Regions from separate parts of the Paenibacillus sp. FSL H8-0261 genome, predicted to be linked through region 2. Evidence: predicted binding sites of a transcription regulator. Region 2 holds the regulator's gene; the other holds the start of a gene.

Region 1 (11,374 bases), 2.6 Mb from region 2:
AAAATTTGTTACATAGATTCGGTTAGTTTGGGGGTTAATCCCAAGCTGTGTTGGCAGTCTTCCAACATTGATGCGTGCGATAATTCGATTCGTTATGCCATCGAGTACCCCGATAGTTCCAGCCTCAGTGTCTGGGTTAACAAAGTATACCCTATTTGTGCTGACATTTACTTCGATATCTCCGATCGGTCCGGCAGAGCGGACTGTAGCAATCACTTTTGGCTGCGCCATGCTTATACCCCTTTTCAAGTAAATAGATACTTCATTATATTTAGGCTTAGGCAAAAGGGTACTACATATATCGTTGCAAGATGTATCTTCGGAGTGTAGAATAATATTCCCGAATCTACATTTGAGATTAAATGTAAGCGCTATATTAATAGTGGGGTTGAGATCGATTGGAGGCTAATGGATATGATGATGAAATCAGTATTGTCGGATATTTTACTAACACCTGATAAGTTGCTACTTCATCGCGAATTACTAGAGGAGATTGGAAAGTTCATTACGCAAGAGATCCTGAATCATCCGTTATTGCAAGAAGATCGTCAGAGGGTAAGCATTATCCTAGATGGATCGACCGCACTCGGGGTGGTAGATGGGCAGTCGGATGTAGATATAATCATTATTTGTGAGGATGAGTCTTACAACAGTATTAATCATCGGTTCGAGGAAAAAGGGCTGATTCCGGAGCACAGTAGTTTTTTTATGGATTTAAGGCTTCCGAGTGGGAAGACAGGGCATTATACACTCCATAAAATATCTGATATCAAAGAAGCTTTAATGAGCGGGGATATGGAATGGCTGTGGAATGCATCAGTGTCCTATATTTACTACGATCTGCTGGATCTGAAGTCACTTTTCCATTCCTATGTTCCACTCCAACCTGAAGTACTAATGAAAATTCGTAAGAATTCATACATACAGCTAAGAAGCTATGCCAGAAGTCTAGATAATCCTGTAGTTCGTGGCGACGCCTTTCCAATCTTGTTCTTAGCGGTTTCCCTTTATAAAGAGGCTTTACGCTGTGCAATCACTATTGAAGGTTATCCGTATCCCTATGACAAATGGCTTGTTCCCGTAGCGCAGCAAACGGTCGCAGGTCGAAAGATTTTGGAGTGTGCAGGCGATTTTTGGAGTTATCTTAGAGAGGATGAATCCTTTGCTCCCATGTACCAGGAGGACAATAATTTTGTCAAAATGGAAAAACAATTTCGAAAGATACTTTTGGAGGAATTCCGCCTGCGGGGGATCGATGAACCTTGGTTAATAGAGTGGTGGAAGTTTTTGGAGGAATAAACGGAGTAATGACGCTGACTATCCTTCTTGATTACGGTAAGGTATACTGGAATGAACTTTTCAGTAAGAGGTGATTAAATGGCTGGGACAGTCTCTATATTAGGCGTTCCTTTTTCAAAACTAACACTAAACGAGACAACACTTCATCTAACAAAACATATTCAATCCGGAGAACCGAAGCTATTTCATTTGATTACGGCGAACCCGGAAATTACGATAACAAGCCAATCGGATGAGCTGCTTCGAACCATACTCCATGAGGCAGATTTGATTACTCCTGATGGGATTGGCATTGTGCTGGCATCGAGAAGAAAAGGTGACCCTATAGCTGAACGAGTTACGGGGTATGAACTACTTCTTGAGCTGCTCGCACAAGGGAATAAGCTGGGCTGGAGCTTTTATTTCTTAGGCACGGATGAGCATACCAGCTGTAAAGCGGTCGAAAAGATTACAGAGCTATATCCGAATGTGAAAATTGCCGGAAGACATAATGGTTTTCTTGCTAAAGAAGAGGAACCGGCCATTGTGGCAGAGATTCAGCACGCACAGCCAGATTTCCTGATTGTCGCGATGGGGGCTCCATACTCTGACAAGTGGGTTTATAAGCATAAACAGGCGCTTTCTCAGGTTAAGGTTGTGTTTGGCGTGGGGGGAAGCTTGGATGTTATAGCGGGAAAAGTGACTCCAGCCCCTGCGATATGGAAGAAGCTCAATTTGGAGTGGCTGCATCGACTCTTATTCGCACCTGTGGCCAAAGGACAAAAGTCGCGCTGGCGCAGGCAAGCAGTTCTTCCTAAATTCGTGTATCGAGCTATGATTAGGAAATAAGGCAGATGGCCGCCCTGGAAAGGGTGGCTTTTTTTGAGTAGTAAGCTGAGGAAATATTGAAATTAAGAATTTTTATGAAAATTTAAATGAAAATATTCATGGAAATGTAACAGTAACCATAACTAATTACATAAAAAACTTCCCAAAACAGCATCTTTGCGTTATCATTAATGTGAAAACATTCACAAAGGGGCGTTATAAAGATGAAGAAGACAACAAGTACTGCTCTCATTCTCATTCTCTCTGTCATGCTCGTAATCGCAGGCTGCGGTAACAGTAATAGCAACAGCGCAGGTAATAGTAATGGCAACGAGAACAAAAGTAAGGTAAATGAGACGGCCAAAAATGATAAAGCTGAAGCCGTATCAGGTGCATCAGAAGCTAGTTACACACCACTGGATCAATTAAAAGATAATTATGATATCGTTATTGTTGGTGCTGGTGGTGCAGGAATGTCTGCTGCACTGGAAGCTAAGGCCAAAGGCTTGAACCCTGTTATTTTAGAAAAAATGCCGGTTGCAGGTGGGAATACAAGTAAATCCTCCTCAGGAATGAACGCTTCCCAAACGAAATTTCAAAAAGAGCAAAGCATTGAAGATAGCAATGATAAGTTTTATGAAGAGACACTAAAGGGCGGCCATGACACGAACGATAAAGAGATGCTTCGTTTCTTCGTTGACAATTCCGCAAGTGCAATCGATTGGTTGGATTCGATCGGAATCAAGCTGAACAATATTACGATCACAGGCGGCATGAGCGAAAAACGCACCCACCGTCCAGAAGACGGCTCTGCGGTAGGCCAATACCTTGTCAAAGGATTGGTTAGAAACGTACAAGAAAAAGAAATTCCACTGTTTGTGAACGCGGATGTTAAAGAAATTACTCAAAAAGACGGTAAGGCTAACGGCGTCAAAGTACTCTTTAACCAAGCTGATGAAAAAACCATTACAGCGAAGGCAGTTGTTGTAACAACAGGTGGTTTTGGATCCAACATGGATATGATATCAAAAGTTAGACCTGATCTGGAAGGATACGTAACGACTAACCAAATCGGCAGTACCGGCGACGGCATCAAGATGATTGAGGCACTTGGCGGAACCACCGTTGATATGGATCAAATCCAGGTTCACCCAACAGTTCAACAAGAAAAATCTTATCTGATCGGGGAAGCTGTACGCGGCGAAGGTTCTATCCTCGTGAATAGCGAAGGCACACGGTTCGTAAACGAATTGACTACACGTGATAAAGTTACCGAAGCGATCAATGCACTTCCTGAAAAAGCGGCAACGCTTGTCTTTGATTCCGGCGTCAAATCACGCGTGAAAGCAATTGAACAATATGACAAAATGGGCTTCGTGATCCAAGCGGATACCATCGAAGCATTGGCGAAAGAAATCGGTGTTCCAGCCGATAAGCTAAAAGCGACACTTGATACTTGGAACAGCGCGGTAAAGAACAAGAACGATGCTGAATTCGGCAGAACAACAGGGATGGACAACGATTTATCCGCGGGTCCTTACTACGCTATTAAGATCGCCCCAGGGATTCATTACACCATGGGCGGTGTGAAGATCAATACGAACACAGAAGTATTAAATAAAGACGGCGCTGCTATTCCTGGCCTGTATGCGGCTGGTGAAGTTACAGGTGGATTGCACGGTCAAAACCGGATCGGTGGTAACTCTGTAGCTGAAATCATTATTTTCGGCCGTCAAGCAGGGATTAAATCTGCTGAGTTTGTACAAGCACAATAAGATTTAACTGCTATTCTGGTTAAAACAAAAGAACCGCTTGGGCTAATTGAAGCCCGGGCGGTTCTTTGTTTAATCTCTCGTTTAAAGTGAGTGGAGTGACCTCTATTCAAAAAGCTACTTCTCGCTTTTAGCTTGTTCTTCTCGCATCCACTGTGACAGCTGGCGTTTGAGTTTAAGGAATTCCGGGGAATCCGTAATCTCATCGCGGCGTGGCCGTGGAAATGGCACATCAACAGTATGTAGGATGGAGCCGGGGCGACCCGAGAATACATAAATACGATTCGAGAGCAGCAACGCTTCTTCGATGTTATGGGTAATGAATAGCACGGAACGGCGATTCTCCTCCCACAGCTCCAGCAGCCAGCGCTGCATTTCACTGCGAGTTAGTGCATCCAATGCGCTGAAAGGTTCATCGAGCAGCATCAACTCCTGCGGAGCCAGCAATGCTCTGAGAAAAGCAGCACGCTGTTGCATCCCACCAGACAGCATATGCGGATAAGCCTGTTCGAATCCATTCAAGCCAACCTTGGCGAGCCACTGGCGCGCTTCTTCACGAGCTCCATCCTGCAGAGCGCCTTTAATTTCCCCGGCTAGAAGTACATTATCTTCAATCGTTCGCCAAGGAAAAAGCGCAGGCTGCTGCGGCATATAACTGATTTCACCACGTTGACCCGTAACGGCTCTGCCGTTCATGCGGATCGTTCCTGCATCGGGCTTCACTAGTCCGCCGATCATATGGAATAAGGTGCTTTTTCCGCAGCCGGAAGGACCGACGATCGAAACGAACTCTTGCTGCTCTACCTTAAGAGAGACGTTGTTAAGCACGTTCGTCTCGCGGCGACGATGGGTGAAGGACTTGGAGATGCCGCTTACTTCAAGAGCAGGTGGTGCAGTATGAGCTTCAGGAGAGCTTATGTTTTCAGTTGTTCTTTGCTCTATTTGCGTCGCTTGAGACATACAGGCATCTTCCTTTCTATGAGTTACGGCGCGGTTTCCAGCGAACTAACCATTTTTCGAGCAAGGCGATAATCGCAAAAAGCACAAGACTAAGGAGCACAATAATAACAATAGCGACAAACATCCGATCTGTACGGTAAGCCGATTTTTGCAGGAGCATATAATAGCCAATCCCTTTATCCGCGCCAATCCACTCAGCGACCACGGCTCCCATAACCGCATAGGTAGCTGATATTTTCACACCGGAAAATAGTGCCGGGATAGAAGACGGAAGCTCCAGCTTGGTGAAGATTTGCCACTTGCTTGCGCCCGCCATTTTCATATAATTCATCATGACCTGATCACTTTGAGACAAGCCGCCCATTGCAGCGACAGCTACCGGGAAGAAGCATACCAGTGTAATCAGCACGATTTTGGGCAAAAGACCGAAGCCAAACCAGATGATAAGCAGTGGTCCGAGTGCGATAGAGGGAACATTTTGACTCAGAATAATGAGTGGATAAAAAGCCCGTCTAGCCCAAGGTAAAAGATGCAAAAGTAGAGCGACGATCAAGCCTACACCTGTACCAATAGGAAAACCGATTAATGTGAGTCGGAGCGTAGCCATCGTATGAGCCCAGAGACCTGAGGCATTACTGGTGGATTCGCGAGCAATATCAGCAGGACTCGGCAGAATCCAGGATTCGATATGGAATAGAGAAACAGATAACTGCCATACGGTTAAAAAGAAGACGACCGCCACAAGGGGCGGCCATATTAGCTTCCAGGTCGATCTCACGGCCGATATTTCTCCGTCAATTTATCCATGCTGATTCCGTTAGGGTTATGAGCGATTTTGATTTGGGAGATCACGCTTGGACTACCTGCTTCGATCAGCGCCTCCTGCATTTGACGTACAACCTCCAGGAGCTCGCTCAGTTCACCTTCCATAGTAGTTTCCAGTGGATTCACCTGATGTTTAACGCCGGATTTTTGAATAACTTCAATCGCTTTATCTACGTATGGGATGGAGTCCTCATTGTTTGGAGTCTTAGGAATTACTTGAATGCTTAATAATGTATTAGCCACAATAATCAATCCTCTCAAATTGTATAGGTAAGTTCAAAAAGCCAACTTTGATAACGATGTAATTCAGGAAGCAGATTCGGCGTCGAATCTTGAACGAACTTGGGAAGTCCGGTACTCACGTAGCACATCACTACGCTCCGTTCCTCCTTCCTCAAGTAACGTCCAACCTTCTTGGTTCTGAAAGCTGACTTTTTGAACTCTCATTGAAATAGGTAAGTTCAAAAATCCAACTTTGATAACGAAGTGATTCATTTATAATTGTTATTTACTCCGCCGGTAAAAAATCATTCGTGAATGCACTAGCTGCATCCAGCGGTTTGTCCAGCAGCTTCAAATCATACATCCAGTCGCCGTAATTCTGCCAGACCTCGGTTTTTTGCTCTCCCCAGCGTGGGGCGTCGTCCTTATATTTCGGGCTAAGCCATTTTTGGCTAGCTAGGACAAGCTCGGCATCAAGGTCAGGCACAGCCTTGGATAATGTAGCGGCAGCCTCTTCTGGATGATCAATCGCATATTGATAACCCTTCGATGTGGCTTTCAGGAAAGCCTTCACCAAATCTGGATTCTCAGAAATCTGTTTCTCACTCGTGGTCAGCACAGGGGTGTAATAATCGAGCTGAGGCGCATAATCCTTCAAGTAGAGCATATCCAGAGGCTCACCACGCAGTTCGGCTTCAATACCGGTCCAAGCGTAGAAGATCCAAGCGAAATCAATGTCACGTTTGACTGCAGTAAAATAGTCAGCTTCACCAATACTGATTAGCTTCACCTTTTTCACATCGCCACCAACAGGGTCCATGATCGCCTTCATGGCTGCTTCCTCAGCGGGAGAGCCCCAACCTCCGTAAGTTTTACCCTCAAAATCTTTTGGTGATTTAATCTTGCGATCCACTGGAGCGGCGAATCCCGAAGTATTATGCTGAATAATGGCTGCAATCGAGACAAGGGGAACGCCTTGTAGACGGGCTAGAGTCAATCCTTCCTGAGCGCTGATCCCAAAAGCGGCTTCGCCAGAGGTAACCATAGTATCAGAACCCGCTGCGCCAGGTTGAACGATTTCTACATCCAGACCTTCTTCCGCGTAATAACCAAGATCCTTGGCTACGTATAGACCGGTGTGGTTCGTATTCGGTGTCCAATCCAGTGCAACCTTAACTTTGGTAAGCTCTTTCGGAGCATTTGATCCGGTCGCTGCATTCGAATCCGCAGCATTTCCTTTGTTTCCGGCTGTATTCCCATTGTTGCTGCCGCATCCGGCAATCGCAAGAATGAGCATACAGGTGAGGCTAAGCATAAGTGCTTTTTTGAGTTGCATGTCTTCTTCTCTCCTTTAAGGTTGCCAGATCCCGTCATCCAACATGAACCATAAAGTGTAGTATGTACATTTCTTCTACATCTTTTGTGATCTACACAAAAAAAGCGCCCCGAGTGATCGGGACGCTGGCTTGGCGCAAGGTTAGTAAAGGTCACAGGGACCAAAACCAATTGGCGATTCCTACGCTGGCATTATCCAGATCAGGTATAAGGGTCAGTATCTTGTGGGATACAATCTCAGCCGGCCAATTCCAGCACCCCTGGTTCTATGAAGTTAACGGGTATTTCTCGCTTAAACGCTAATCGTCTTTATAAGGACGCTGAAGGCGTTTATGCTTGCATACGGTGTATTATAGACGGCTGTTCTCGGAATGTCTAGTAGCACGCTCCTAAATTTTTCAAATCTCTCCGTCCGTTTTCATTAATCCAGATCTTTATGTTTCTTGCGATGACGCCGCTTAAGCTCAGTAACCAGAGCACCTAGCGTAAGGACAACACTGATCATTATCCCGCTCATAATCACGAAAAGAGCAAGAAACTCAAAGGGGGAATAGCTAACCATCTTACTCCATTGAATCTTTCCATCCAGATCGTCAATGACTTGATTCATGCCATAAATCCCACTTACCACCGTAAATACAGTGAGGATCATCAGCAGATTATCCCGGCGCTTCGACTGGAACTTATCTTGATACTGAAAAAGGTCAGTCAAGGTTTCTTTTACTTCCTCGAACAGAGCGTCGTTCCCGTATACTTTACGCAGCTGAAGAAAAATCTCCCGTCCTTGCGACTGTGAAATCAGCTCCAAGAAATAGAACTTTGCCGAGAATTTATTAATCGAGTAGATTAAATTATCGATCTCATCATAATCGTGGTTTATGCGTAGTCGGGAATGCATATTTGCCAGCTTTAGCAGAACGATTTTGTGGAAAATATTGAGTAGAAATCCGTAATAATATTGCCCGTACATCTGGTTGGCGAGGCTAACGGCGATCTTTGGTTCAGCTCGGGTTAGACAGCAAAAGGTCTGCTCATTCATCATATAATACGAGTCTGGGCCCCATCGATTATAGGAATGCTCATGACAGTAGTTCGCAATATACGCTGGATCGCTGGCACTGGCATAGGGCTTCCCGTTCAGATCAATTCCATCAAGCTGAGAGGCGCGATAGCGTATATTTATACTAATCTCATCAGAATCCCCTTCACTCTGAAAGCCATAAAAGGCTTGCACCTGCATTCTTTCATCTACGAAAAAGGGAAGGGTCTCGAAATAAGCCCCATTAATATCCGAGTGATCCAGAAAAGGCTCCAGTCCATCCACCAGATTTCGGAAGACAAAATCCTCTACCATCTCATAGGTCTGTTCTCCGCAATGGATATAGGTGTAGTCATCCTGTACGAAGGTATTCTCAAGCGTCCGGAAGCGGTCCGCGAATTCCAGTGCATTACTAAAGGGAATCGAATCCCCCTCAAGCTGGACACGTATCGTCACAAATCCAAGCTGAAAAGGACATATGAATATATCCGTCGAGAGAATTTTAAAAAATATAGACTGCTGAGGAATCTCTAGAATACAGTCCAGATTATTGACTCTGGAAAAGCGGCGGAAAGAGTCTTCATCCTTCTTGCGTGGAAAAAGAATGTGTGCAGCAAACGGTAAATAGGTGCGCTCCATCCGTTCATGGGAAACACAGTGGCCTTCTCCGTAATAGGCATTTTCTAATTCTTTATTATCCAGAAAAAAACGTGTGAAGCCATCATCCTGCAATTGTTGGATAAGCTTCTTAGAATCGCCCTTTTTTATTGAAAAGGGAAAAATAAACTGCATAAGCGCAGTATGTAATAAAGGCTCAGTTGAAAGCTTATCCATTCATCGTCCATCCTTGTGCTCAGAATATGCTTATAGATGACATTACCCTAAAAGGATTAGGTTGATACCATTTTAACATTCTAAATACTGGAACTCTTTCTTTGCACTGCTTGTCTGGATTGGAATCTCCATGCGGCAATGCTCAGCAAGAACAAGAAGGCGGCAAAACCGGCAAGTAACCCAGCAGTTTGTGCCGCTTTTAGATGGTCCATAGACCAGCCCATAAATAGGGGCAGCAGAGCTCCACCGACACCTCCAGCAGCGATCATTATGCTGGGTGTTGATTCTTCGGCTCCTGGCAGCATCTTGCTGGAGAAGACTAGAGCTATGGAGAAAATACCGGACATAAATAGCCCAAGTAGCATAATTACGATGAATGCAGCTAATCGATTATCTGTGAACGGAAAAAGAGCCAGCAGTAACAAGGTCATTAAACAGCTACTTAAAATGTATACACGGTAAGAAATTTTCTCTGCAATCACTCCAGCAAACAATCTTCCCGTAGACATAGCTAGCCAAAAGAAAGTGACTGTCAGCGCCGCCGCAGATTCTGTCATCCCTAGCTTGGCGATAAAGATGGCGGGCATAAAGTTGACCAGACTCATCTCCGTACCTACATAGAGAAAGAAGAAAAGGATGAAGATGCCCAGCAGAATCCATTGTTTCCCTTTATACGGAAGCTGTGTGCTGGACTGCGAGGAATGTGCGGATGCTGAGACTTTGCGAGGTGCTCGCTCGTCCAGTATACGCTGCAGATTCCCAAAATGGCCTCTTCCCCAGAGAATGAGGGAAAGTAATGAGAAGCCAGCGACAATTAGGAATGCCAATCTCCATGCTCCGGTAGCAATGAGCGGACTGGCGATAAGAGGCATAACAAGTGCTCCTATCCCAAATAGGACTTCAAGTCGGCTCATCGCGATCGCGGTTCCTTCTGTCACAGCTCCGATAATGATGGTGCCGATGACGGCTTCGATCATACCGAAACCAAAGCCAGCCGCAACAGCAATGACATACATCCACTCCCAAGGGGGTAGAAAAGCATACGCAATCTCAGCAGTCAGGAGAAGAGCGGTGGCGATAATAATGCCTCCTCGTTTCCCGAAACGGCGATTGAGTAGGGGAGAGACAAGCACACCAGCCAGAAAACCAGCGAATTGACTAAAGATTAATTGCCCGCCGGCACTATAATTTTGGTCATAATGCTGTAGCAGAACGGGAAGAATAGATCCCAGCACTACATGAGCAAGTCCAATGACAAAGTAGGAAAGACAGCCGATCCAGATCAGTTTTTTCACGAAGTAAGCCCCTTATATTGAAAGTGGTTTATGGAGTAAGGTCGGATTCAATGTGAACCGGAAGGGTACATTATAATAAGCACCATTGTTATGATAAATCCAAACGGTGAGCTTGGATATATAAACTTTTGTTTACATGCTTGAAGGGAGAGATTTACGTAATGGATAACAAACAACTGGAGCAACTCATTATTAGAGCATTGGATGACAACAAGTTTGGTTCCTTTGGTACGATCGAAGAAGGAAATAAGCCGAAAGTACGTTACATGGCCATTTTCCATGAGGGTTTGAAGATTTATTTAGCTACGAATCGCAAAACTCATAAGGTGGAGGAATTATCGAATAATCCGAATGCTTTTTTGCTGCTTGGATATGAGTCAGGCGGAAGCAAAGACGTGCTGGAGATTGAAGCCACCGTTGCCGTTTCTAAAGATGAAGGGCTGCGCACAAAGGTATGGAACAAAGAGCTGGAGCCATGGTTTACAGGGCCTGATGACCCTAATTATGTGATTCTTGAACTTACTCCAACGCGTATTGAGTATGTTGGCAGTAATAAAGAGCACGGCGTGTGGACTCCCTAAACCAATTTAAAATCGATTCCGAAAGCCTTCCTATCCCCCACGGGTTTAGGAGGGCTTTTTTAAAAGATAAGTCCCTGAGTGACCTGTTAAAACATGTTATAATGACTTCAACTTTTTACGTAATTTCTCAGGGGAGGACTTAAAATACATGACCGTTACTCTGTTATATATTGAAGATGATCATGAAATCGGCAGCGTCGTGTCTGCGGATTTAAGTGAGCGTGGTTATAGTGTGCGTTGGCTGCGGAGCGGGGAGGGAGCGACGGAGGAAGCGGCGCCTTGTCAATTGGCCATTCTGGATGTAATGCTTCCTGGCCTGGATGGCTTTACTGTCGGACAACGATTGAAGCGGGCGTACCCTAAGCTTCCGATCTTGATGCTCTCTGCGCGAACCTCTATTGATGA
Region 2 (11,374 bases):
ATGAGCTTTTATGCAATTATAATATGCTGCATCGACTTAGTGATAAAGTGATGGATGAATGGCTGGCCTTTGCAGAGAAGCTAAGTCACTTTCGTGAAAGTGTAGATTTTACGACTGTGGTTGAAGAGGAAGTGCCAGAGCAGGAAGCACCCGAGCTGTGCATGGATACTTTTGTTAGAGGTCAAGGGTATTATAAGCTGCTGATGTATGGGAAATGTATTGAACAGTTTAAGGAAGTTATTGTGCAATATCCGGATAGCTTGGCTGCTCGATTATATTTAGCCATCTCTTACCTGCAGGAAGGGGAGGGGGAAGCTGCTTGGAGTCATCTGAACCATATGCTCGGTTTGATACGGGAAACCAAGCTGAAGGCAATGGTTTATAACGCTTTAGGTTGCATCAGGGCCTCTCAAGAACGGTTCAATGAAGCGCAGGAGCTGTTTGGCCTTTCTTTGCAACTTGACCCGGCACTTCCTGAACCAACCGTTAATTTGGAGGTTTGCCGCCGCCGAGGAGGTAAGCTTCATTTCGGAAATCAGCTTGTTTCATTATTGTAAATTATTACGTTTACGGTTTATTATTCCGCATTTTCATTCAAGCGATGCATCCCCTGAACCAGTGGTGTGCATCGCCTTTTTTCGCAACTTCTGTTATGCTGATTAAGAGTCTCAATTGAAAGGGAATAGAATTATAATGAAATTTGCCGTGCTTGATTTTGAAACAACGGGAACCCAATCCGTGGGTGAAATTATCCAGGTTGGCCTTGCAATTATAGAAGAAGACCGGTCCATCTCCCGGGTATATGGTTCCTACGTCAAGCCCGGAACGCCGATACCTCCTTTTATAACTGGTCTAACGGGGATTACCGACGATGATGTAAAGGATGCACCTGAGCTGGATGAGATGATGATGGAGCTTGTCCCACTCTTGGATGATGTTGTGCTTGTAGGGCATAATGTCGCATTCGACTTCCATTTTTTGCAAAATGCTTTAGACCGATGTGGGTATTTACCATTTCAAGGGCGGATTTTAGATACGATTGATTTTCTGAAAATCTGCTTTCCTTCCCTCACATCCTATCAACTAGGATCAGTTAGTGCACATTTTGGAGTGACGCACGATCGTCCGCATCAGGCAGACAGTGATGCTCTCGCAACTGCTCTTGTATTGCTGAAATGTCTGGAGGAGCTCTACGATTTGCCTCTGCTGACGATTCAGAGACTCTGTGAGCTGTTTACGGAAGAGGATAGTGATCTGGGTTGGTATTTTGATGGTCTGCTGCGTGAACGGGAAGCGGAGACGCTTCAGCCCGAAGGTGATCTGACTTTCTATCGTCAATTAGCGCTTGCTGTAGGAGACTGGAACGAATTAGCTCCACCTCGAGACGAGCATGCTGAAAATCCACTACACAATTTATCTTTTACAGATTATATGGATGAAGTAACGAAACGACTTAAAGAAACTTTGCCACAGTATGAAAGCCGAGAAGCTCAGGATATTATGATCAATGAGGTGATGACGGCACTTGCCGAAGACAAGCATCTATTGATCGAAGCAGGGACAGGAACCGGTAAATCCCTTGGTTATTTATTGCCTGCCATATACCAAAGCGTACGCACTAATGAAAAAGTCATGGTCAGCACTCATACTATTAATCTGCAGGATCAATTGCGTGAGCGTGATATTCCTTTGTTAACGCAGGTAGTTCCTTTTCCATTTAAAGCTGCAATTTTTAAGGGCAGAGGGCATTATTTGTGTCTTCGTAAGTTCGAACATAAAATTAATAAAAAAGACTTTATAAGTCCGAGGGAAGATGCGCTTACTGCGGCTCAGATGATCGTTTGGCTGACACAAAGTGAATCAGGAGATGACGAAGAGCTTAATCTAAGTGGACGTGGCGGAGATTTTTGGGAGACGGTGGCAAGCGATACCGATTCTTGTCTGGGTCGCTCGTGTCCCTGGTTCCGTAAGTGTTATTATCATCGGGCTAAGCATGAAGCTGGTATTGCAGACGTGGTCATTACGAACCACTCTAAACTTTTCGCAGATGTTAAGGCTGGGCATCAACTACTTCCGGCTTATGAACATCTTGTAATAGATGAGGCCCATCATCTGGAGGACGTGGCTGGCAAGCATTTAGGCATGCATATGAAGCATTTCACGGTGGCACATACACTATCGCGTCTTTATAAGGATAGTCGAAATGGCCAACTTCCTACACTTCGCCAAATGCTTCAGTCATCAGGCAGTGAGGAAGCTTCTGAATGGAGCGGAGTGATCGATAGAATCTATCCGGACCTTCTTACCGTAAAAGAAACCTGGGATCTGCTTAGTGATAAACTATTCAGCCTCTTGCCGGAACGCAGCGATGCAGCGGCGGGAGAAGCCGGCCAGTTAGTCATGCGGCTACTTCCTACCCGTAAACCGAAAGATTGGGATGAATTGGTTGCTTTAGAGAATACTATGAATCTGACATTAAGCGAAATTATCCGTAAAGGTGATAAAATGCTTAATGAGATGCGAGATCAAGAAGGTCAATCTTCCTCAGATAGCCTAGTTACCGATATTAGCGGCTTATTTAAGGATTTAGCTTCTATACGTGAGCAAGTACGGTTTTTTATGGGATTAAATGATGAGAATGTAGTATATTGGCTGGAGGCGAATGGAAATTATCGCAGTAAATCGCTACAGCTGTATGCCGTTCCTGTTGATGTTAGTACTCAGCTTAAGGAGCTGTTTTTCGACAAGAAGAAAAGTATCGTACTAACTTCGGCGACACTCTCTGTGGATAAATCTTTCCAGTTTATGATTGATAATCTCGGACTTAATGAAGCTGCGGAAGAGGGGCGTCTGATGACATCACTCCTGCCTTCTCCCTTTAAGTATCGGGAGCAGGCGCTGTTAGTTATTCCGCGGGATTTCCCAAGTGTGAAGGGGAGTGTAGGCGATGCCCGATTTGTCGATACACTCGTACAGTCACTAGCAGAAGCAGCTATTACAACACGTGGGCGGATGCTTGTCCTGTTTACTTCTTACAAGATGCTACGCCAGGTTTACGATCCTCTGAAAGAGGCTCTAGCCTCACAAGAGATCACGGTGTTAGGTCAAGGCGTGGAGGGGGGCAGCCGTAGCAAGCTGATCCGCCGTTTTCAGGACAGTGCAGCTTCTGTACTGTTAGGAACAAGCAGCTTTTGGGAGGGTGTAGATATTCCAGGTGAAGCATTAACATGCTTGGCCATCGTGAGACTCCCATTTCAACCGCCAAACCACCCCCTAGCGGAAGCGAAGTCTGAGTTATTACAAGCCCAGAAAAAGAATCCGTTCATGAAGTTGTCTGTTCCTCAGGCGGTTATTCGCTTCAAGCAAGGATTTGGGAGGCTGGTACGGACAGCGCAAGATCGGGGTATTGTTATTGTGTATGACACAAGGGTGATCGAATCTCACTATGGGAAGTATTTCCTCTATTCGTTGCCTGGCCCGAAAATGGAGCATATGCTTACGGATCAAATGGTTCCTCGTATAGCGGAGTGGTTGGAAGACGGAGGCGTTTCTTGAAAAGAACGTCATCGATCTTATTAATCACTCTACAAGGAAGGGCGGTATAAGAATACCGCTCTTCCTTGAGACGAGGTGCAGATATTTCGATAGGATTTGAACAGAATATCACTTAAATTAGGAGGTAAATTATGAAATCGGATAAAATATCAGAAGCCGTTGTTCGCAGACTTCCTGTGTACTTGCGTTTCTTGAATGATCTCCAGAAACGTGAAATATTAACCGTTTCCTCACAAGAACTAGGACAAAAACTTGATTTAAATCCTGCTCAAATTCGTAAAGATTTAGCTTATTTTGGAGACTTTGGTAGAAAAGGTATCGGGTATGACGTAACTTATCTTATTGAAAAAATCCGTCATATTCTGAAGCTGGATCAACAATTGAATGTGGCTTTAGTAGGTGCTGGTAACCTTGGACATGCATTATCTAATTACAATGCTTATCTGAAAGATACTATGAAGATTACCGCTATATTTGACTCCTATGCACCTAAGGTAGGGCGGAAAATCAACTCTCTTACCGTTCAACCGATGGAGGAGCTTGGTCAGACGGTTCGTGAGCAAGGTATTCGAATTGGGATAATTACTGTGCCTGATTCAGAAGCGCAGAATGTAGCAGATATTCTCATTGAGTCTGGCATTGAGGCGATTTTGAATTTTGCACCAGTGATTCTAAAAACACCATCGAATATCCGGGTTCATGCTGCCGATTTTACAACGGATTTGCAAAGCCTTGCTTATTATTTGAAAGACGGAAAGGAAGAAAGCGGAAATGAAGAGCAGTAAAACGATTATTAAGGGCGGGCGTTTTCTTATTCCGGGAACGGATGAGCCGGTTCTGAGCGGATATATGACTATTGAAGATGATTTGATCACTTACATAGGAAAAGAAGAACCTTTAATGGAAGATGATGTGCAAGTTGTTGATGGCAGTCGTCTGCTGTTTATGCCAGGTCTGGTAAACACACATGGCCATGCCGCAATGTCATTGCTTCGTGGTTATGGAGATGATTTAGCACTTCAGGTGTGGCTTCAAGAGAAGATGTGGCCGATGGAAGCGAAATTCACTGGAGAAGATGTATACTGGGGAACCTCCTTGTCGGTACTGGAAATGCTAAAAGGTGGTACTACAACCTTCTTGGATATGTATGATCATATGGATCGAGTAGCAGAGGTAGTCGAATTATCAGGCATCCGTTCCGTACTGATGAGAGGCGTAATCGGATTATGCCCAGAGGAAGTACAAAATCACAAGCTTGCGGAAGCGATTTCTTTTGCACGAAATTGGCATGGTAAGGCTGATGGTAGAATTACGACGATGATCTCGCCACACGCCCCATATACTTGCCCACCGGACTTCTTTGTTAAGTTTGTACAAGCGGCACATGATTTGGATTTACCGATGCATACCCATATGTCCGAGACCAAACGCGAAGTGGAGCAGAATGTGGTGGATTACGGACTTCGGCCTGTAGCGCATTTAGAGAAGCTTGGAATGTTCACACGTCCGTCTATTGTTGCACATGGCGTTCATTTGAATGATGAAGAGATCGAGATACTGGCTCGTCATGATGTAGGCGTGTCTCATAACCCAGGAAGTAATCTGAAACTGGCTAGTGGAGTGGCTCGGGTTACGGATCTTCTAAAGGCTGGTGTGAAGGTGTCACTGGGTACAGATGGTGCGGCAAGCAATAATAACCTGGATATGTTTGAAGAGATGCGTCTTGCAGCCCTCATCCATAAAGGTGTAAGTGGTGATCCGACGGCTGTCCCAGCTCCGGAAGCGCTGCGTATAGCTACAGAGTATGGCGCAAAGTCTATCTTTTTAAATGATGTGGGTAGACTCGCTGTTGGCATGAAAGCGGACTTTATCGCGATTGATATAGACCAGCCGCATTTGCTACCACACACAGATCTGTTGTCTCATGCTGTATACTCTGCCAGTGCCAAGGATGTTGAGCATGTATGGGTGAATGGTAAACAGGTTGTAAAACACGGAGAATGTGTAACGCTAGATGAGGAAGCAATCCGTCGTAAGGCACAAGAATCATTTGATGGACTGCTTAAACGGTAGTCTAAGATCATAACGAATAACTGAAAGGCTGTGACTTTCTGCGATTGCAAAGTTACAGCCTTTTGTGTTTCTGATAATTAGATCATTGAATTGGATATGAAACTTTGGATAAACACACAGGTGTGTTATATAATCAAAAAAGATATATTACTAGAAAGGGAGCTGTACCTTGAAGAAAAGGAAAAAATGGATCCTCCTGGGGTCAGTTCTGATTCTGCTCCTTCTGTTCGGACTTATCCAGTTCTATGCTTATATTATGAAAGATCAATGGAACGAGCGAGATATCGCTAAGGATGTCGCTAAAACCAGTGCTGGTCTGACAGAGGTAACCAAAGCGCAGAAATCCGTGTGGGATGAAAATGCGGTGTACTGGGTCTTAACAGGGAAGAATGAAGCCGGGACCGAGTTGATGGTTTGGGTACGTTTTACTGTAGACGGGAAGTTTGCTGAAGGAACCGACGCAGTATATGCTGAAGAACTAAGTAAAGGAACCTCTGAAGCGAAAATACGTAGCCTTATAAAAGCCGATCTTCCGGACATCAGCATTGAGCGGTTGTTGCCAGGAGTATATAACGGGGAGTATGCTTGGCAGCTTTTTTATAAACAAAGCGGTCGATATTATTATCAATTTTATCGGTTCTCAGATGGGGCTCGAATGGGTGAAGGTTACAGTTTACCTAGCCGTTAAATTAAACAAAAGCATTATAGGAGAAACAAGCGGACCATTTATGGTTCGCTTGTTTTTGTTCCGATGACATATTATTTGATATACTATAAGTATACGAAATGTGATATACTATAAGAGTAGTTTTTATATATTGGGATTTAAAGATTCATGCGAAAAAAGGCCTGTTAGTTAAGAGTAACAGCCCTTTTTTGTCGAATTAAATCAATAAATTTAATAAAATGGAAAGAATTAAAAAATAAAATTTTAAATATCTTCACACTTTTTTTCAATATAGTATATACACCTGTGATATACTACTGTTTGTAATTAGAACAGTGTTAGTAGAACGTCAGGCTCTGATGAGCTCTTAGCAGCTATGACTTTGGATCATTCTGTTTACATTTTTTCATCTTTGAGAGGAGGACGTTTCTTGAAATTACGTCTTGTACCTGTACTGATAACGTCTCTACTGTCGGCTATGCTATTATTCGGAGGATTCTTTTTGTATCGTCAGTTTGCTTTACAGGAACCGCTCCAAAAGATTGTAACCGGATTTGAGGGAGTAAATACTTCACATATTAGTATTAACCGCGATGAGGTCACTTTGAAACTTGATTTGCAGCCGGGCACGAATTTACGTGATCTAGTATCGTATGTATCCAAAGAAGGAAAATCAGTGATTGAAGGACGTAAACTTAAACTCGATGTGGAGCAAAATTCAAGTGAACTATTGGATGATTACTGGGATAAAGCGATGTTCTCTGTAGCTGAAGCCATGGAGAGCCGTAAATATACGATTATACCTACAGAACTTGATAGATTGAAACAGCAAAATACGGAATTTAAAGATGTGATAGCATCTACTGATATCGACGACAACAATGTGTACGTAAGCTTGAGTAATGGAAAAGAAAGCAAATTTATTATTTTGCCGCGAAAACCTGCGACCTTGGGGGTATGGAATAATGCCTAAGTACCTTAAAGAAATTTTACTCGGATTTATTCCTGTGCTGTTTATTTTCATGGCCTTTTTAGGTATTAATATATTCCCGATTGTTATAGCAGCTGGAATGCTTACTGCATTACTTATAATTGCTCATTTGCGTGGCGGGCTTACGGTGAACGCTGGTGCTGGAAAGAAACGCAAGAAGGAAGGACCTTCAAAGCTCACTTTTGAAGAAATAGGTGGCCAAGATAATGCGAAGCAAGAGCTTCGTGAGGCACTCGATTTTTTGATCCGGCATGAGGAGATCAGTAAATTTGGGATTCGTCCTTTGAAAGGGATTCTACTCACTGGCCCTCCAGGAACAGGTAAGACCCTTATGGCCAGAGCAGCTGCCCATTATACAAACTCTGTATTCGTGGCTGCATCAGGCAGTGAATTTGTAGAAATGTATGTTGGTGTCGGGGCCGGCCGGATCCGCGATTTGTTCAAGGATGCCCGTAACCGTGCTGTTAAGGAAAATAAACAGAGTGCCATTATTTTTATTGATGAAATTGACGTAATCGGCGGTAAACGTGAAGGCGGCCAGCAGCGTGAATATGATCAGACCTTGAATCAGCTGTTGACTGAGATGGATGGTATTTATAATAACGAAACTCCGCGTATTCTACTGGTAGCTGCAACAAACCGGAAAGAAATGCTTGATTCGGCATTGCTACGTCCTGGACGCTTCGACCGTCATATTCAAGTGGACATGCCTGACAAAAAGGGCCGCAAATCGATTCTCGAATTGCATGCGAAGAATAAGCCTCTTCATACAGAGGTGAGTCTCGACAAAATCGCTGAAGAAGCCTATGGCTTTTCCGGTGCTCAGCTTGAAAGTGTCATGAATGAGGCTGCGATTTATATGATGCGTGAGGACTTGACGAAAGTTGAGCAGCGGCATCTGTCGATGGCGATTGACAAGGTAATGATGGGTGAAAAAACGGATAGAGAAACAAATCATGAAGAGAAAAAGAGAGTCGCCATTCATGAATTGGGACATGCCATCATGGCAGAGCTCCTACGTCCCGGAAGCGTTAGTCAGGTTACGCTGACTCCGCGTGGGCAAGCCCTTGGTTATGTGCGACATAATCCTCAGCAAGAGCAGTATTTGTACACCAAAGATTATCTCGAAGATCAGATTATGATTGCACTTGGTGGAGCAGCTGCTGAAGAAATGTATTATGGTGGACGAAGCACAGGTTCACGCGGTGATTTCGATCAGGCGCTGAATATTGTGGAAACGATGATGAAGTCAGGTTTAACTTCGCTGGGTATCGCTAAGCTGGAAATGGTTACCACTGAAGAGCTTATGAAGGAAAATAGTAAGATATTGGATGAGTTGATGACACGCACTCGTGAGCACCTTGAAAAGCAACGAAATGTATTTGATTACTCTCTTGACATTTTAATGAAGGAAGAAGTACTCTCTGGAGAGCAATTTCGATGTCAATTTCGTGACAGCGTCCTTTTACCAGCATAAATATTTATGCTGGTTATTTTTTTTTACTTTTCAGGCATGCTAAGATATCATTATATGTCGGGCTTTATAAATTTTTGCGACAGACAAGGTACAATACAAAAGTATAGATACCTGAAAGGATGGAGACTTTTTTATGAATTTCAAAAAAATAGGTGTCATCGGCGGTGGCACAATGGGACAAGGTATTGCTGAAATGTTAGCAGCCAAAGGCCTGGATGTATTACTAGTGGAGAAAACCGCGGAGAAACTGGACTACTCTTACGAAATGATCGAGACAAGTCTAGATAAGCAACTGGAGAAATGGGCGATCACTCAAGCTGAGAAGAAGCTGATTCTTAGCCGCATTCAAAAAGTGACACATTTCGCGGAGCTCAGCTCTTGTGACATGGTTATCGAAACCATTGTTGAGGATTTGGAAGAAAAGAAAAAGATTTTGAATCAATTGGATCAAGTATGCCCGAACCACATTATTCTTGCCAGCAATACATCAACACTTAGCTTGACTGAACTTGCAAGTTCTACGATGTATCCGGAACGCGTGATCGGAATGCATTTCATATATCCTGTAGCTAAAGTGGATCTTGTAGAAATCGTACGTGGTCTGAAAACTTCAGATGCTACTTTTGAAGATACAAAATCCTTTGTTGATGAGATTGTTGAGAAAAAAGGTGTAATGATTTATGAATCCCCAGGATTTGTAACATCACGCCTCATTTGCTTGTTTATCAATGAAGCTATGCATGTGCTGCAAGAAGGCGTTGCCTCCGCACAGGATATTGACGATGCTATGCGTATTGGTTATCAATTCCAATATGGACCGCTTGAAATGGCTGACAGATTTGGCCTGGATTCGGTACTTGCGGCACTCGAAAATATGTTCCGTGAATACGGAGAACTGAAATACCGTCCTTCTACAATTCTTAAGAAGATGGTACGTGCAGGACAACTGGGTATGAAATCAGGAGAAGGCTTCTTCAAGTACGACAAGGATGGTGACCGTGTATGAATATTTTAGTTATTAACTCAGGTAGTTCTTCTTTGAAATATCAGCTGTATAACATGACCGATGAATCGGTTTTGGCTAAGGGTTTGGTTGAACGTATCGGGATGGATTCCTCCATTCTGAATCATAAACCTACTGGCAAAGCGGAAGTGACAGAAGTAAGTGAAATTCTGGAACATAATACTGCGATCCGCAAAGTCCTTGCTTGTCTTACAGACAAAGAGCATGGTGTAATTGAATCTATTAAAGAAATTGATGCTGTAGGTCACCGCGTAGTGCATGGTGGAGAGTTCTTCAAATCCTCCGCACTTGTGGATGCTGACGCAAAAACGAAAATTCGTCAATTGTTTGACCTTGCACCACTGCATAACCCAGCAGCAATGATGGGGATTACGGCTTCTGAAGTAAATATGCCAGGTGTACCGCAGGTTGTTGTATTCGATACTGCATTCCACCAAACCATGCCTGAAAAAGCTTATATGTACGCTATTCCTAGAGTATTGTACAATAAATATAAAGTTCGTCGTTATGGCGCACACGGTACATCACACGACTTCGTAAGCAAGGCTGCTGCGGAGTACTTGGAGCGTCCGCTGGAAGATCTGAAGATCATTACTTGTCATATCGGTAACGGCGGTAGTGTAACTGCAGTTCAAGGTGGAGTGTCCGTGGATACTTCCATGGGTATGACCCCTCTGGAAGGTTTGATGATGGGTACTCGTAGTGGTGATCTTGACCCAGCAATTGTCCCTTATGTGATGAACAAGGAAGAATTGTCCGTAGGCGAAGTTAACTCCATGTTGAATAAACATAGTGGTCTCTTAGCAATTTCGGGCGTAAGCAGTGACATGCGCGATATTATTGATGGTATGGAAAAAGGTGAGCCTAATTCCACACTAGCTTTTGAAATGTATGAGTACCGCTTGCGCAAGTATATCGGTTCATATACGGCTGCCATGAACGGTGTAGATGCGATCGTATTTACTGCCGGTGTTGGTGAAAATGCTTCATTGCTTCGTGAGAAACTGCTAAATAACCTTACGTTCCTGGGTATTGAGTTGGATGCTGAAGCTAACAAAGTTCGTTCCGGCGATCCACGTCGTATCTCTACGGAAGATTCCAAGGTACAAGTGCTAGTAGTTCCGACAAACGAAGAACTTGTCATTGCACGTGATACACACCGTATTGTGCAAGGAATTAACGGCTAAATTAGAGGAGAGATTGAAGGCATGGCTAACAAGAGTGTAATTAAGAACGTGAATGAACATGTTGGAGAGAGTGTTGTTATCGGTTGTTGGGTAAACAACAAGCGCTCCAGTGGTAAAATTCAGTTCCTCCAGCTTCGCGATGGTACAGGTTATATTCAGGGAGTTGTAGTGAAATCAGAAGTGCCTGAAGAGGTATGGGATGCAGCTAAGAGCCTCACACAGGAAAGCTCTTTGTATGTGACCGGAATTATCCGCGAGGAACCTCGCAGTCAATCTGGTTTTGAAATGACTGTAACTGGAATTGAAGTTCTGCATCTTACAGAGAATTATCCAATTACTCCGAAAGAGCATGGCGTAGATTTCTTGATGGATCACCGTCACCTCTGGCTGCGTGCCTCGA

The links. Region 2 encodes Rex, which represses fermentation and respiration genes when NADH is low (regulators of the CRP and FNR family bind a similar motif). Its sites were predicted from a motif close to TTGTGAAATATTTCACAA; they were not measured.
Region 1: MHI27_RS02075 (flavocytochrome c) is a predicted target of Rex. The motif match lies at 2,298-2,315, and genes of this name have one in related genera.

Annotation. Positions count from the first base shown of each region.
Region 1 is NZ_CP150297.1:460,412-471,785, forward strand. It holds gene MHI27_RS02060 (YncE family protein) at 1-231, opposite strand, end outside; gene MHI27_RS02065 (nucleotidyltransferase domain-containing protein) at 415-1,299, shown strand; gene MHI27_RS02070 (WecB/TagA/CpsF family glycosyltransferase) at 1,378-2,127, shown strand; gene MHI27_RS02075 (flavocytochrome c) at 2,331-3,881, shown strand; gene MHI27_RS02080 (ABC transporter ATP-binding protein) at 3,996-4,838, opposite strand; gene MHI27_RS02085 (ABC transporter permease) at 4,855-5,616, opposite strand; gene MHI27_RS02090 (MTH1187 family thiamine-binding protein) at 5,613-5,906, opposite strand; gene MHI27_RS02095 (ABC transporter substrate-binding protein) at 6,172-7,221, opposite strand; TPP riboswitch at 7,382-7,492, opposite strand; gene MHI27_RS02100 (hypothetical protein) at 7,642-9,093, opposite strand; gene MHI27_RS02105 (MFS transporter) at 9,174-10,388, opposite strand; gene MHI27_RS02110 (pyridoxamine 5'-phosphate oxidase family protein) at 10,550-10,969, shown strand; gene MHI27_RS02115 (response regulator transcription factor) at 11,118-11,374, shown strand, end outside.
Region 2 is NZ_CP150297.1:4,784,494-4,795,867, reverse strand. It holds gene MHI27_RS21325 (tetratricopeptide repeat protein) at 1-557, shown strand, start outside; gene dinG (ATP-dependent DNA helicase DinG) at 694-3,555, shown strand; gene MHI27_RS21315 (redox-sensing transcriptional repressor Rex) at 3,687-4,340, shown strand; gene MHI27_RS21310 (amidohydrolase) at 4,327-5,628, shown strand; gene MHI27_RS21305 (DUF5590 domain-containing protein) at 5,798-6,316, shown strand; gene MHI27_RS21300 (hypothetical protein) at 6,726-7,268, shown strand; gene MHI27_RS21295 (AAA family ATPase) at 7,261-8,763, shown strand; gene MHI27_RS21290 (3-hydroxyacyl-CoA dehydrogenase family protein) at 8,897-9,769, shown strand; gene MHI27_RS21285 (acetate/propionate family kinase) at 9,766-10,974, shown strand; gene asnS (asparagine--tRNA ligase) at 10,996-11,374, shown strand, end outside.